Regions from separate parts of the Protofrankia sp. CiP1_Cm_nod4 genome, predicted to be linked through region 1. Evidence: riboswitches for the same ligand, from Rfam matches in the RefSeq annotation. Region 1 holds a riboswitch; the other holds the start of a gene.
What was found. A riboswitch is a leader RNA that binds a small molecule or an ion and turns the genes downstream of it on or off. The one in region 1 is predicted to bind cobalamin.
Positions count from the first base shown of each region.

Region 2: another riboswitch for cobalamin. It lies ahead of AC5LSR_RS10825 (DUF7676 family protein); the one in region 1 lies ahead of AC5LSR_RS02640 (VWA domain-containing protein).

Region 1 covers NZ_CEVIVC010000006.1:12,925-23,173, forward strand. The annotation lists partial or broken gene AC5LSR_RS02615 (bifunctional cobalt-precorrin 5A hydrolase/precorrin-3B C(17)-methyltransferase) at 1-1,419, opposite strand, end outside; gene cobM (precorrin-4 C(11)-methyltransferase) at 1,562-2,470, opposite strand; gene cobI (precorrin-2 C(20)-methyltransferase) at 2,467-3,318, opposite strand; gene AC5LSR_RS02630 (cobyrinic acid a,c-diamide synthase CobB) at 3,315-4,940, opposite strand; gene cobO (cob(I)yrinic acid a,c-diamide adenosyltransferase) at 4,934-5,539, opposite strand; gene AC5LSR_RS02640 (VWA domain-containing protein) at 5,543-7,867, opposite strand; cobalamin riboswitch at 7,971-8,096, opposite strand; gene AC5LSR_RS02645 (beta-ketoacyl synthase N-terminal-like domain-containing protein) at 8,310-9,581, opposite strand; gene AC5LSR_RS02650 (beta-ketoacyl-[acyl-carrier-protein] synthase family protein) at 9,578-10,249, opposite strand, start outside.
Region 2 covers NZ_CEVIVC010000044.1:15,027-20,371, forward strand. The annotation lists gene nicT (Nickel transporter NicT) at 180-1,325, opposite strand; gene AC5LSR_RS10810 (hypothetical protein) at 1,795-2,091, shown strand; gene AC5LSR_RS10815 (superoxide dismutase) at 2,253-2,864, shown strand; gene AC5LSR_RS10820 (ArsR/SmtB family transcription factor) at 3,263-3,700, opposite strand; cobalamin riboswitch at 3,836-4,022, shown strand; gene AC5LSR_RS10825 (DUF7676 family protein) at 4,181-4,342, shown strand; gene AC5LSR_RS10830 (hypothetical protein) at 4,589-5,113, shown strand; gene AC5LSR_RS10835 (hypothetical protein) at 5,116-5,345, shown strand, end outside.

The sequences.
Region 1 (10,249 bases):
GGCCGCGACGGCGCGGGCCTCCTCCGCTCCGAGGCCGCTGGCGAGCACGCGCGCGCCCGGCCGGATCAGGTCGCGGACGGAGTCGACGTACTGGTCCAGACCGACGATCACACTGGCGCGGGCGAGCTCGCGGGCGGCGCGTGGGGTGAGCAGGTCCCGGTCGCCGGGGCCGAGGCCGACGATGGCCAGCCGGCCGCGGGGACGGTGGCGGGCGACCGCCACGGTGGCGTGCGCGCTCGCCCGTTTGGGCACGACGAGTTCGGCGGTGCCGGCGGACAGACCCGCGTCGGGGCCGAGCAGGCTCGCCGCCTCGGCGACGCTCGGCGTGCCGACCGCGGCCCGCACCACCTCGGAGGGATGCGGGACGTCGACGGCCGCGAGCGCCTCGGCCGGGTGCACGACCAGCGGCCAGCCGAACCGGCGGGCGGCGGCGACGATGCCGGCCTCGTCCCGCTTGGCCTCGACGGTGGCGAGGTGACGCACGGCCAGCGGTGCCAGCCCGGCATCGGCCAGCGCGCGCTCGACGAGGTCGACGATCTCGTCGGCGGGTACGCCCCGGCTCGCGCCGACCCCCACGACCAGGCTGGGCGGCCGGTAGACCACCGCGGGCGCCGGCGGCGTGACGACCCGGTCGGTGATCACGATGGCGGGCGCCGCCGGCCGATCCGGCCGATCCGGCGGGACCGGCGGGACTGACGTGGCCGGCGTGGCTGGTCCGGCCTGTGACGTGGCCGGCGCACTGCTCCCGTCGGGTTCATCGGCGCCGCCGAGGGCGCCTGGAGCAGTGGGAAAGGGGTGATCGGCGGGTCCGCTCCGGCCGGTGAGATCGGTGAGATCGGTGAGATCGGCGGGCCGGACCGTTCCCGGCAACGGCGGCAGCGGCCAGACCGCGTCCGTGTACAGGGTCACGGGCTGCTCGGCGAGCAGCGCCGTGCCCACGGCGGCGAGCCGCGATCCGGGCTCGACGCGCAGGCCGATGTCGGCGCCGAAGGAGTCCAGGGCGGGGACCGCGGCGGCGTCACTGGCGGTGGTCACGACGGCGGTCGCGCCGAGGGTGGCGGCGACCCGCTCGGCGAGGTCGTTGGCTCCGCCGGCGTGCCCGCCGACGAGGGCGACCGCCCACCGGCGCGCCTCGTCCACGCAGACCACCCCCGGGTCGCTGTCCTTGCCGGTGAGCAGGCTGCCGGTGTCGGGGGTGCCGGCCAGCAGCCGGACGGTCGCGCCGGTCGCGAGGAAGCAGACCACCCCGGCGCATGCGGTGACGGCGGCGGTGAGCGCCTCGCGGGCCGTGCCGTCGTAGTGGCGGGCGTCCGGCCAGGCCCGTTGGAGATCCCGGGCGGCCGCGCGGCCGGCGGCGGTCACCGCGACCAGGCCGATGCCCGACCGGCCCGGTGTCCTGGCGTCCGTCATCGTGACCATCCGTCATTGTGATCGTTCATGGTGGTGCGCACCGGCGCGTTCTCCCCAGCGGACGGCTGTCCCTGTCGGTCGCTGTCAGCCGCGCGACCGCATCCGGGATGGTTGCGTGGCGGCCTGCGCGGGACGTCCCAACGAAGGTTGATCATGTGGGCCCGGGCCCTTCACGTGAGGCGCTGGACGCATCGGACGCACGAGGGTCGTCACGGACGGGAATGTCGCGGGCGCGGGGGGCCTCGGAGTTGTCCCGGGCCGCCCGCAGCGTGGTGCGGGCGGCCCGGTCGGCCCGGCGGAAGCCGTGGAAGTGACCGGGGTGGTACAGGTGGGAGCGGGTCCCGCCGGCGGCGAGGGCGGGGCCGACGAGCACCAGCGTGTGCTTCCACAGCTTGTGCTCACGGATCGTGGCGGCGAGGTCGGCGAGCGCGCACCGCACGATCAGCTCCTCCGGCCAGCTCACCCGGTAGGCGACCACGCAGGGTGTCTCCGGTGGGTAGCCACCGGCGGTGAGCTCGGCCTGCAGCTGGCTGGAACGGGCCGCCGAGAGGAACAGCGCCATGGTCGTGCCGTGCGCGGCGAACCGGGCCACCTCCTCCCCGGGCGGCATCGGGGTCTTCCCGCCGGCGAGCCGGGTCAGGATCACCGACTGGGCCACCTGGGGGACGGTCAGCTCGCGCCCGACGGCCGCGGCCGCCGCGGTGAAGCTGCTGACCCCGGGGACGATGTCGGTGGCCAGCCCCAGCTCGGCGCAGATCTCCAGCTGCTCCTGCACCGCACCCCACAGCGCCGGGTCACCGGAGTGGACGCGGGCCACCGCGAGCCCGCCGGCCGCGGCCCGCCGGTAGATCTCGTGGACGCCCTCCAGCGGCAGCCCGGCCGAGTCGACGATCTCGGCGTCGTCGCGGGCATGGGTGAGCACGTCCGGGTGCACCAGCGAGGACGCCCAGATGACCACGTCCGCCTCGCCGATCACCCGGGCGGCGCGCAGGGTCAGCAGGTCCGCGGCCCCGGGGCCGGCCCCGACGAACGTGACCCGCCCGGGCGGGCGGGCGGTCATGCCGGCCACTGCCGGCGCCGGGTGGAGATCACCGTGGACAGGTAGGGGCCGGGCTGGTCGCGGGGCAGGTCGGCGGCGAGGCGGATGTCCTCCTCGGGCAGGCCCGTGCAGGCGCCGTAGACGGCCGCGCCGTGTGTGCCGGTCAGCCGGTCGGCCTCGGCCAGCACGTCGAGGACCTGCGGCAGCGCGCGTCCGCCCTTGTAGGCGATCACGGTGTCGTGGTCGGCGACCGCCCGGCGGTAGGCGTCCACACCGGCGGTCAGCGGCAGCAGCGCCACGGTCTCGGTGCCCACGGCCAGCACCGTGCCGGAGCGGGCGGCGAGATCCTGCATGGCCATGATGCCGGGAACGGTCTCGATGGTGACCTCCGGTAACAGCGTGCGGACCCGGGCGGCCAGCGTGGTGAAGGTCGAGTAGACGTTCGGATCACCGATCGTGGCGAACGCGACACTGCCCGTGGGGTGTTCGCGCAGGGCCTGGATGACCACGGCCGCCGGGGCGTCGTAGTCGGCGTCCCCGGTCATCCGGAACGTCACCTGGCGGATCCGGTCGTGGGTGACGTGCGCGCGCACGGTCGCCTCGGCCCGGCCCGGCGGCGGCATCCCCTCGCTGACCGGGACGAACACGACGTCGGCCCGCTCCAGCGTCCGCGCGGCCCGGACCGTCACCAGATCCGGGTCGCCGGGCCCGACGCCGACACCGACCAGCCGGGCGCGCGGCGGAACCGCCCCGGGGCTTCCGGCGCCCTCGCTGCCCTTGCCGCGCGACGTTGCGGTTTTCGACGGCGTTGCCCGGGGGCTTCCGGGGCTTCCGGCGCCCTCGCTGCCCTCGACGTTCCTGGAGCTCATCGCGCTCCTCCCGCGCTCCGTGCCGCGCCGGGAGCACGGACGGCCGCCGCGGACGGCCCGGCCGCTCTCGCCCCGCGGGCCGTGGCGACGAACCGGCAGGCCGCCCCGGGCACGCCGGCCCAGTGCAGGTGCAGGTAGGAGGCGTGCACGTTGCCGCGTACGAACCCCTCCGCCCGGTCGTCCACCCGCCAGGCCGACTGTGGCACGTCCCCTGGGAAAAAGCGCGCCTCCCCGGGAAAGGACGCTCCGGCGGCGGGCCCGGCCGTGGGGCCGGCGCGGCCGCCAGCGAGAACCGGAGCCGTGTCGGCAGGGGTGGTGGCAGCGGCAGCAGCGGCGGTCGTGCTGGCGGTCGGCGGGATGACCTGCGTGTGGTGGAACTCGTGCGCGGTCACCACGGTATCGGCGGTCACGAGCGAGTTGTCACAGACAGCGACCGCCTGACGGTAACCGAGAGTGAGACGTGGCCCCATCGCCGTGTCGGCGTCGAGGACGCCGCACATCGGATGCCCGTCGAGGGAGCGGGCCAGGTAGAGCAGGCCGGCGCATTCGGCGGCGATCGGCGCGCCCCGGCGCGCCAACGCGACGACCTCGGCCCGCAGCGGCGCGTTGGCCGCGAGCGCGGCGGCGTGCTCCTCGGGGAACCCGCCGCCGATCACCAGTCCGTCGGTGCCGTCCGGAAGCGTCTCGTCACGCAGCGGGTCGACGGTGACGACCTCGGCCCCGGCGGCGCGCAGCAGTTCGACCTGTTCGGCATAACCGAACGTGAACGCGGACCCGCCCGCGACAGCGATCCGCACCGGCCGCCCGCCGCCGGGCCCGGCCGTCTCGCGGGTCTCGCCGGTCTCGGCCACGGCGTCCGACGGCGTCCAGGGGCGGGCGTCCAGCGGCGGGGCCGAGCGGGCCAGCGCAAGCACGGCGTCGAGATCGCAGGATGCGGCGACCAGCGCCCCCAGCGCCCGGACCGCCTCGGCCGCGGCCGGCGCCCGCTCGGCCGCCGGCACCAGCCCGAGATGCCGCGAGGGCACCGCGGCGGCGTCGTCCCGGCGCAGCACCCCCAGCACGGGGATGCGCAGGCCGGCGACGGCGTCCCGCAGCAGGCGCTCGTGGCCGGCCGAACCGACCCGGTTGAACACGACACCGGCCAGGCGCACCCGCCGATCCCAGGTGGCGAAGCCGTGCACCACGGCCGCGGCCGAGCGGCCCGCGGCGGACGCGTCCACGACCAGCACGACCGGGGTGGCGGTCAGCCGGGCCACGTGGGCGGCGGAGGCGAAGTCCACGGGCTGGCCGGGCCGTGGCAGCGACACCCCGTCGAACAGGCCCATCACCCCTTCGACGACGGCGATGTCGGCGCCGCGGGCGCCGTGGGCGAGCAGGGGGCCGATGCGCTGTTCGCCGCAGAGCACGGCGTCGAGGTTGCGCCCGGGGCGGCCGGTGGCCAGGGCGTGGTAGCTCGGGTCGATGTAGTCCGGGCCGACCTTGTGCGGGGAGACCCGCAGGCCGCGGGCGGTCAGGGCGGCCATCAGCCCGGTCGCCACGGTGGTCTTGCCCGCGCCGCTGGCCGGGGCCGCGACCAGCAGCCGGGGCAGGGCGATGCCGGCGGCGCCGGGGCCGCTCACCATTCGATCCCCCGCTGGCCCTTCTGGCCGGCGTCCATCGGATGCTTCACCTTGGTCATCTCGGTCACCAGGTCGGCGGCGTCGAGCAGCCGCGGCGGCGCGGCGCGGCCGGTGACGACGACGTGCTGGCGCCCGGGCCGGGCGCGCAGCGTCTCGACGACCTCGGCCACATCGATCCATCCCCACTTCAGCGGGTAGGTCAGCTCGTCGAGGACGTAGAGCCGGTAGGTCTGCGCGGCCAGGTCCCGGCGGATCTGCTCCCAGCCCTCGCGCGCGGCGTCGGCGGGCTGGGCGCCCGGGTCGATGCGGTGCTGCACCCAGCTCCAGCCCTCGCCCATCTTGTGCCAGGTGACCGTGCCGCCCTCGCCGGTGGTGGCCAGCGTGCGCAGTGCCCGTTCCTCCCCGATCCGCCATTTCGCGGACTTGACGAACTGGAACACCCCGACCGGCCAGCCCTGCGCCCAGCCGCGCAGGGCCAGCCCGAACGCCGCGGTCGACTTCCCCTTGCCGTCACCGGTGTGGACGATCAGCAGCGGGCGGTCCCGGCGGGCCCGGGTGGTCAGGCCGTCGTCGGGTATCACGGCCGGCTGTCCCTGCGGCATCCCTCAGGCCACCTTCCCAGGCTGGGTGGACGGTGTGGACGGTGTCGGCCCGGCGGGCCTGCCGGGCCGGGCGGATCCCGCCGGCCATATCGGACGCACCGGGCTGGCGGGGCGCGCCGGCCATACCGGGCGGACAGCGCCGGCGGGATCCGCGGAGCCGGCGGGATCCGCGGAGCTGGTGGGGGCCGCCGGGCCGGCCGCCGCCGACAGGGCGGCCAGCGGGACGGTCGTGCCACCGAGGGCGGTGGCCAGCCGGCCGGCCAGGCCCAGGCGGACATAGCCGCTCTCGCAGTCGACGACGACGCTGGCCACCCCGGCGCGGGCCAGCGCGTGCGCGGCGGCGGCCGGATCCGGGCCGGTGGTGCACCGGCCGTCGGTGACGACGACCAGCAGCGCGCGCCGGTCGGGGTCACGCCGGCGTTCGGCGGCCAGCACCTGCCCGGCGCGGGTGAGCCCGGCGGCGAGCGGGGTGCGCCCACCGGTCGGCAGGGAACGCAGCCGGGCCGCGCCCACCTCCACACTCGACGTCGGCGGCAGGACGACCTCGGCGTCGGCACCCCGGAAGGTGATCATTCCGATCCGGTCGCGGCGCTGGTAGGCGTCCAGGAGCAGGGAGAGCACGGCGGTGGTGACCGTGCGCATCCGGGCGCGGGCGGCCATGGAGCCGCTGGCGTCCACCACGAACAGCACCAGGTTGCCCTCGCGTCCCTCCCGGACGGCGCCGCGCCGGTCGGACGGCCGCAGCAGCAGCCCCGGCCCGTGGCGTCCGCGGGCCTGCTGCCAGGGCGCGGCGGCCCGCAGGGTCGCCGGCAGGTGCAGGCCAGGGGCCTCCGGCGAGGCGGTGACCACCGCGCCGTGGCGGGTACGGGCCCGGGAGCGCCGCCCGGCGGCGCCGAGACCGGTACCGACATCGGGGATCTCCAGGCGGCGGGGGCGGAACACCGGGCCGGGCGGGCCGGCGGGGTGTGCGCTGCCAGCGGCGTCCGCCCGTCCGCGCGACGGGTCGGGCTGCTCGTACCGGCTGTGCTCGGACGCGGTGGCCGGCCCGCCGGCGGGCCACGGTTCCGCGTCCGTCTCCGTCTGTTGCGTTTCCGCCCGGTGCAGGGGCTCCGATTCCGCCGGGCGCGGGGCCGGCAGGTCGCCGGCCGACGTGAACGGCGGCCCGGCACCGGTATTCTCGTCACTGTCGGTAGCGGCACCGCCGTTGCCGTGGCCGCCGGCGGATCCACCGCCGCCACCGCCGCCACTGCCTCCGCCGCCCCCGCCGCCGGCCGGTGGCGGTCCGTCAGGGTCGTCCGTGGGTGGCTCCCCGGTCTGTTCCAGGGCCTGTTCCAGAGCGTCGGCGAGGGTGTCCTCGTCCAGGCCGGGGGCGTCGAACGGGCCCCGGCGGCGCCGGTGTGGCAGGGCCAGGCGGGCGGCGCGGCGGATGTCGTCGGCGGTGACGCGCTCGCGGCCCTCCCAGGCGGCCAGCGCGATCGCGGTGCGGGCGGTGACCACGTCCGCGCGCATCCCGTCCACGTCGAAGGCGGCGCAGACCGCGGTGACCTGGCGCAACGCCGTCTCGGAGAGCTCCACGGCGGGCAGCCGGTCGCGGGCGGCGGCGATCCGGGCGGCGAGGGCGGCGTCCTGCTCCGCCCAGGCGGCGGCGAAGGCCCGCGGGCCGGCATCGTAGGCCAGCCGGCGGCGCACCACTTCGGCCCGCACCCGCGGGTCCCGGCTGGCGGCGACCTCGACGGTCAGCCCGAACCGGTCCAGCAGCTGCGGGCGCAGCTCACCCTCCTCCGGGTTCATCGTCCCGACCAGCAGGAACCGGGCGGCGTGGCGGACCGACACCCCGTCGCGTTCGACGTGGGCGACGCCGAGCGCGGCCGCGTCCAGCAGCAGGTCGACAAGATGATCGTGCAGGAGGTTGACCTCGTCGACGTAGAGCAGGCCGCGGTGGGCGGCGGCCAGCAGCCCGGGGCGCAGCGCCGTGACGCCTTCGGTGAGCGCCCGGTCGAGGTCGATCGCCCCGGTCACCCGGTCCTCCGAGGCGCCGACCGGCAGCTCCACCATCCGCGCCGCCCGGGTCACGGCGGGAGCCTCGGGTGGATGCGGGCCGTCCGGGCAGTCGGCGTCACCGGCGGCCGGGTCGCAGGCGAACCGGCAGCCGGCCACCACCGCCAGGGGCGGGAGCAGGGCGGTGAGCCCCCGTACCGCCGTCGACTTGGCGGTGCCCTTCTCCCCCCGGACGAGTACCCCGCCGATAGCCGGTGACACGGCGTTGAGGACGAGAGCGAGCCGCAGGTCGTCCATACCCACCACCGCGGACAGCGGGTAGGCCGTCATCGTGCTCCCGACCGTGCGCCGGGCACCGGCTGACGGGCGTGAACGGGCATGCCGCGGTCCTCCCTCGGGTTTCCTCGCCCTCGGTAACGGTGCGGACGGCCGAAGTATCCCGGCTCCCGGATCACCGCTCCCCCTCGGCCTTCCGGACGCCTACACGTCCGTGACACACGGTGAGGGTTCGCTCCCCGGTTACGGTGGCGGGACCGCGCCGGATTCCCACCGGCTTCCTCCACTGCCGTCGCCCACCCAGCATGGCACAACCCGCCACCACGCGGACCCCTTCACCCTGCCCGCACTCGCTTCAGGAGCACGCGGGCACCCGTGCCGCGCATGTCGGACGGGATGGCCGCGGGATGGGAGGCCGTCGGAGCTGAACCGCCGCGGCCGGTTGACCGCGGTCGCGATGTCGCCTCCCCCGCGACGTCGGTCACGGCGGTGTCGATCACGGAGTCGAGGTGAGGATGAGGCAGCTGTTGAACCCTCCGTAGCCGCGGGCGTTGATCATGATGACGTTCGTCGGCATTCCGCGTGGTTCTCCCGTGATCAGGTGCAGCCCGTATGCCGGGTCCGGATCGGTCAGGTTGCCCACCGGAGGGACCACGCCGTCCCGCATCGCCAGGAGCGCGGTCGCCACGTTGAGCGCCGGCGTCCCGGCGCACAGGCGCCCGACCAGGCTGTGCGGGGCCGTCACCGGCAGGTGGGCGAGGCGGTCACCGAAGACCTCGCCCAGGGCGCGTGCCTCCAGCAGGTCGTGCTCACGTGTTCCCATGCCGTCGGCGAAGACGACGTCGACGTTGCCGGGGGTCAGGCCGGCGTCGTCGAGCGCGCGTCGCATCGCCTGCACGAGGGGGTCCGGCCCGGGTGCCGGGCGCCGGTCGTGGTGGGCGTCGTGGGTGGCCGCGTAGCCGGCGATCCGTCCGTAGCCGCGGTGGCCGCGCTCGTGCGCCGCCGCGGCGTCCTCCACCACGAACAGGGCGCCGCCCTCGCCCGGCGCGTACCCGTCGGCATGCCGGGAGAAGGGCCGGTAGCCCTCCTCGGGACGGGTGCCCGCGGTCAGCATCCCGCTCGTGGCGTAGCAGGTCATCGCATACGGTGCGACCGCGGCCTCGGTGGCGCCCGCCACCACGGCGCGGGTCCCCCGCCGGATGGCCCGGCGGGCCTCGCCGAGGCAGTCCAGGCCGCCGGCCTCACCGGAGACGATCACTCCTGAGGGGCCTTTCAGCCCGTGGAGGATCGAGATCTGCCCGGTGCTGGCCGCGTAGAACCAGGCGATGGACTGGTAGGCCCCCACCGCCCGGCGGCCCTGGCTCCACAGCCGCCCGATTTCCCGCTGCCCGAACTCGTTGCCGCCGGAGCCGCTGGCCAGGATGGCCGCGGTGTCGTACGGATCGTGATCGGACGGCCGGTAGCCGGCGTCATCGAGGGCGAGGCCGGCGGCGGTCAGGGCCAGCCAGCTCCACCGGTCGGTCTGCACGATCAGCCGGGGGTCGAGATGATCCTCGGGCTGGAAGCCGTCCACCTCACCGGCCAGGACGGCGGCGGGCGCCGCGGTACCGGCCAGGACGGCGGCGGGCGTGGGGGTGGCGAAGCGGGTGACCGGGGCGACCTTGACCTCGCCGCGCAGCGTGGACGACCAGTGCGCCTCGGCCCCGATGCCGCTCGGTGCCACGACGCCGATACCGGTGATCACCGCGGACTGGCCCGGGGCGCTCACCGGGTCACCGTCGCGCGCTCGAGCAGGATCGCGGACTGGAAGCCGCCGAAACCGCTGCCGACCGACAGCGCCACGTCGATCCGCTGGTCACGGGCGGTCTTGGGCACGTAGTCCAGGTCACAGTCGGGGTCGCGGTTCTCCCAGTTGGCCGTCGGCGGCACCACGGAGTGCTCGATGGCCAGCGCGCAGGCGGCGCATTCGATCGCGCCGATGGCCCCGAGCGAGTGGCCGACCATGGACTTGATCGAGCTGACCGGTACCTGGTAGGCGTGCGATCCCAGGGAGCGTTTGAAGGCGGCCGTCTCGTGCCGGTCGTTCTGCTTGGTGCCCGACCCGTGGGCGTTGACGTAGCTGACCGCCGTGGCCGGGGTGCGGGCCTGCCGGAGCGCGCTGGTGATCGCTTCGGCCATCTCCACACCGTCCGGTCGCAGCCCGGTCATGTGGTAGGCGTTGGAGCGGGACGCGTAGCCGGTGACCTCGCAGTAGACGTGGGCGCCGCGGCGGCGGGCGTGCTCCCACTCCTCCAGGACGAGCACGGCGGCGCCTTCCCCCATCACGAACCCGTCCCGGGTGGCGTCGAACGGCCGGGAGGCGTGCTCCGGGTCGTCGTTGCGCGCTGAGGTCGCCCGGATCGCGTCGAAGCAGGCGATCGAGATCGGTGAGATCGG
Region 2 (5,345 bases), on a different contig from region 1:
AGGACGATATTCCGGGGGAACGTGGCCCGCATCACCCTCTGGGATGAACTCCGTCCGGCTGTGGGATGACCCGCCCGCACCGTCCGCCCGCCCCGTCCACCCGCCGGCGGGCGTGTGCGCGGATGCGGACATGATCGACCACTGCCGGAACGGCGGCCGCGCCGGGCGCGCGGCCGAGGTCAGCTCGCGGGCTCGGCCTGTCGGGTGTGCTCGCGGCTGCTGGGGGACCACTTCTCCTCGATGCGCCCGTACTTCCACACCAGCAGCGCGGCCGCCCAGGTCAGGGCGAACAGGGCGACGACGAAGTAGCCGAGGATGTTGAGGTCCAGGCCGCTGACCCAGTCCCAGAAACCGCCGGTGAGGCTTGCCTTCTCGGCGAGGATGCCGAGCAGTTCCACGGTGCCGATGAGGAAGGCGACCGCGACCGACAGCCCGGTGATCATGATGTTGTAGTAGACCTTGCGGACGGGCCTGGAGAACGCCCAGCCGTAGGCGAAGTTCATGAACGACCCGTCGATGGTGTCCAGCAGGCTCATGCCCGCGGCGAACAGGACCGGCAGCACGAGGATGGCGTACCAGGGCAGCCCGGCCCCGGCCGCCCCGGCGGCCAGGAACAACAGCGCGACCTCGGTGGCGGTGTCGAAGCCGAGACCGAACAGGACACCCAGCGGGTACATCTGCCACGGCCTGGTGATCGCCCTGGTGACGCGGCCGAGCAGCCGGTTCATCAGGCCGCGGGAGTTCAGCTGCTCCTCGAGGGCGGCCTCGTCGTAGCGCCCGTGCCGCATGTCCCGGAACACCCCCAGGATCCCCAGCAGCACGCCGAGGTTGATCGCGGCGATGAGGTAGAGGAAGCCGCCGGAGACGGTGGTGCCGATCCAGCCGGTGACGGCGTGCAGGGTGGAGCCGTCGTCCTCGACCTGCCCGGCCAGCGAACGTATCCCGATGCCGAACAGGAACGCCAGCGCGAAGACGATCGTGGAGTGGCCGAGGGAGAAGAAGAACCCGACCGACAGCGGCCGCTGGCCGTCGGTCATCAGCTTGCGGGTGGTGTTGTCGATCGCGGCGATGTGGTCGGCGTCGAAGGCGTGGCGCAGCCCCAGGGTGTAGGCGGTGACCCCGAGGCCGATGCCGAACACCTGGCCGTCGGCGCCGAAGTGGTAGTGCCGCGGAGCGATGATCGCGATCAGGGCGAACCAGCCGGTCACGTGCAGCCCGATGATGACGCCGGCCATGCCGGCCACGCTCGCCCACTCCCGCGGGCCGAGTGCCTGGCGGATGCGGGTGAGCCGCGCCGCGCGCGGGGTGTCGACCTGAGCGGCCATGACGGAATCCTTCCCGGATGGACGGCCCCGGCAGCGCCGACGGGGTGGGTGCGCCTGCGGACGCTAACCATCTCCGCCACTTCCTGCAAGACACTTGCAGGAAGTAATAGATTGCAAACTGTCGCCCTCGCCCGGCCGCTCGCCACCGGCGCGACGCGCGGGAACGAAACCGAACGAAGCGAAGCCGAACGAAGCGGAGCGGGAAGAAGCGGAGCGTAGCGAGAGGCGGCCATGGGAGCGCCGGCACGGCCGCGAGAAGGAGACACACTCGGCGAGCAGGCCGGACCTCATCGCGTATAACAAATTACCACTAATAGTAATTATAGATAAACATATAGTTACATTTTTCGACTGTGGACGGCCTACAGTTACAGCCTTATTACAAGTACTTCACGATGGCGTTCGTGACGACGCCGGTGGACGCCGCGACAGGCATCGTTGTAGACGGCGCTGACGACAAGGAGTAGCGATGCGTGACATCGGGAGCGGCCCCGGGGGATGCCTGCCGGTGGCGATCGAGGTCATGACCGCCTACACCGACTCGGCCGACGACCCCGGCTTCTTCTGGGCCAGCGTCCAGCGGGTCATGGCCGACGGCGCCGAGCGCGCGGACCCCGCGGCGGCCGTGGCCGAACTCGTCCTCGGCCTGTCCACGCTGTGCGGCATCACCCTCGACCACCTGGCCGAACGCGCCGGCCCGGACAGTGGGCCGCGCGACGTGCTCGCCGCGATCCAACGGGCCTACGTCACCGAGCCGCCGCCCTGACCGCCGCCCTGACCGGCGGCCTGGCGCACGCGCGTCGCGGCCGGCCGAGCCCATCCGGTGCCACGCCCCGAGAGGCCGCGCCCCAAGAGCCAGGAACGGATCCGCCGTGTTCCGTCCTGTACCTGTCCCATTTCTCACCGTGATGAGAGGACTCCACGCCAGTGGCGACCTACGCACTGCCCGACCTGCCCTACGACTACGCCGCCCTCGAGCCGTCGATCAGCGGCGAGATCCTTCAGCTGCATCACGACAAACACCACGCCGCCTACGTCGCCGGCGCCAACACCACCCTCGACAAGCTCGCCGAGGCCCGCGACAAGGGCGACTTCGCCGCCATCGTCGGCCTGGAGAAGACGCTCGCGTTCAACGTCTCCGGCCACGTCCTGCACTCGCTCTACTGGCAGAACCTCTCCCCCGACGGCGGTGACAAGCCCGACGGCGCCCTCGCCGACGCCGTGGCCAACGACTTCGGCTCGTTCGACGCGTTCAAGGCCCAGCTCACCGCCGCCACCAGCACGATCCAGGGCTCCGGCTGGGGTGTGCTGTCCTACGAGCCCGTCGCCGACCGGCTCCTGATCGAGCAGGTCTACGACCACCAGGGCAACGTCGGCGTCGGCAGCACCCCGCTGCTGGTCTTCGACGCCTGGGAGCACGCCTTCTACCTGCAGTACAAGAACGTCAAGGCCGACTACGTCACCGCCCTGTGGAACATCGTCAACTGGGCCGACGTCGCGGCCCGCCACACCGCGGCCCGGCAGTCCCGCCAGGGCTGACCCGGGTCGTGGCCGGCCGGCTGGTGACCATCGCTGCCGGCCGGCAGCGTCCCGGGCCGCGGGCCACCGCAGGGGCCACCTCGTCGGTACCGCCGGGCGCCTGTCGCCACCGGTACCGGTGAGGCCGCGGAACCCGGGGAGGCCGAGGAGGCGGCCAGGGCCGCGAAAAACGCACCACCGCCAGGCCGCGTCGCTGTACCGCGACGCGGCCTTCGCGCGGTTCTGGTGCGCGCGCACGGTGCCGCTGTCCGGCAGCGCGGTGTCGGCCGTCCTGCTGCCGATACCCGTCTTCCAGATCAGCGGGTCCGCGGCGTGGACGACAATACGTCACCGGCGGACGATGAGCAGACCCCCGAAAAAATGACGTCTCACCTCGGCAGGCTCACCGCGACAGACACTCAGCCCGTCGCCGGCGCCGGCGGATGCGGTTTCTCCTCGGAGCTGTCCGGGTGCACGGTGCCGTTGTGCGCGAGAACGGGGGCGGGATGGACGCCGTCCAGCAGGTCGACAATGCTGTTGTCACTGAGGGTGTAGCAGATGACACGTCCGTCCCGGTGCGGGGAGACCACGGCGTGGTAACGGAGAATGCGTAACGCCTGCGAGACCGCTGTGTCGTTCATGCCCACTCCGGCCGCCGGGCCGGAGACGGAGATCGGGCCGGCATGACGGACCGCGATCATGATCGCGAGGCGCCCCGGGTCCGCGAGTATCGCGAACCGTGCCGCCCAGTGCTGGATGCGGCCCCGGTCCGCCACCGCGCCTGCGGCATCGCAGGCCCGGTCGCCGTCGATCACCTTAGCCGGCCGGGCCGGCGCGATGCGGTGCATGGATCGCATACTCCCATCGACGGCCGCCGCCCACGCCTCACCCCTGCGTGGGGCAGCCCCCGTGGAGCAGCCCCCTGCGCGGCCCTGCCGCATAGTTGGCCATCTGCTCAGATGTCAATCCTTGTAGGTGTCCGGCCCGGATGGGTAGCCTGATCCGGCCGTGGTGTTCGGGAAGCCGGTGGAGTACCGGCGCGGCCCTCGCCACTGTGATCGGGAAGTCTTCGGCCTCGTCCGCGGCGCAGCGGAGGTCACTGGGCGTCACACGCCTGGGAAGGCCGGCCGGAGGCGCGGACCCGTCAGCCAGGAGACCGGCCACGGCACCGGAAAGACCCATTCCACGAGGTGCTGGAGAGGCGGTCGGTGTACGTGGTGCCCGCACGTGCCGTCATGTGTGCTGCCGGAGCTTGTACTACCAGAATCTGTACCGTCAGGATTCCCGGCGGACCGCGGGCGCAGGGTCGATATCGTCGGCGGCGGTCAGATTTTCAGATGACCGTGCTGCTCCCCGGCCCCTTCCTCACCGACAGCCAGCAGATACGCGCCGTCCCCGACTTCAGTCGGCTGGCCGCCTGGGAGCACCTGCGCGCCACCTCCCTCGGGCTCCCGCCCGACCCGCTCGACCGCACCGGCGCCGGTTTCCGGCATGACTGACCGGCCCACCTTCTTCTCCCACGCCTGTCCGCCGCCTCACGCAAGGCCCATGAGCACCCGGGCATGATTCGGATCATCCTTGTCGGATCATCCTTGTCGACGGTGCGCCGGGAAGCCGAGGCCTCCCATCAGCCCATAGTTATCACGGAGAGTGTTTCCATAGGTGGAAAGAGTTATTTAGTTGACGAAACGTGATTCATTTAGGTTATCCTAACTTAATAGTTAAGCCTTCCTGAAGGAGGATGCGTGTCCCGGCGAACAGCCCTTCTCGCGCTGCCCGTCTCCCTGCCGCTCGGCCTCACCGCCTGCTCCGACGACTCGACGACCGGCGCCACGACGACATCCCCGGGACACCCGGCCAGCACCTCGACCGCCTCCACCGCGGCGCCGGAGGGCGTGGTCGAGGCCACCGAAAGCTGGTATGAGGGCAACGACGGGCAACAGGTGCTCCGCAGGCCCGCCGCCGGCGAGACACACCACATCGAGATCATCCCCATCGAGGCGGCCACCGGCCGGATCGTGCCGAACGCACCGGTCACACTCGCGGTCGTCGACGACAAGGGCACGGCCGTGGACGAGAAGACGCTCAACTTCTGCTACGCCGAGTGCTTCCACCACACGGACAACTTCACAATCCCGCGGGACGGCAGCTACACGCTGCGCGCGACAGTCGGGATACCGACCTTCTTCCAGCACGGTGAGGAAGGTCATACGCCAGCGTTGGCCAGCGGCGCGACTGCCACCTTCACCGACGTCACGCTCAAGCACTGATCATGACCGATGGTGGAGGGACAGCTCCCGATCAGCTCATTTCCCTGGCCGCGGACACGCGACCCGTCCCGGCTCTGATCATCACCCAGGCCTCCCCACCCAACGGCGGAGTTCTGCCACGGTGGGCCCGTTTCCTCGCGGCCGGGATGATCCTCATCATCGGGTGGGCGGCGGCCGTCTGGACCGCCACCCACGTCACCGCCGACCCGGTCCTGCACACCGCCGCCCTGTT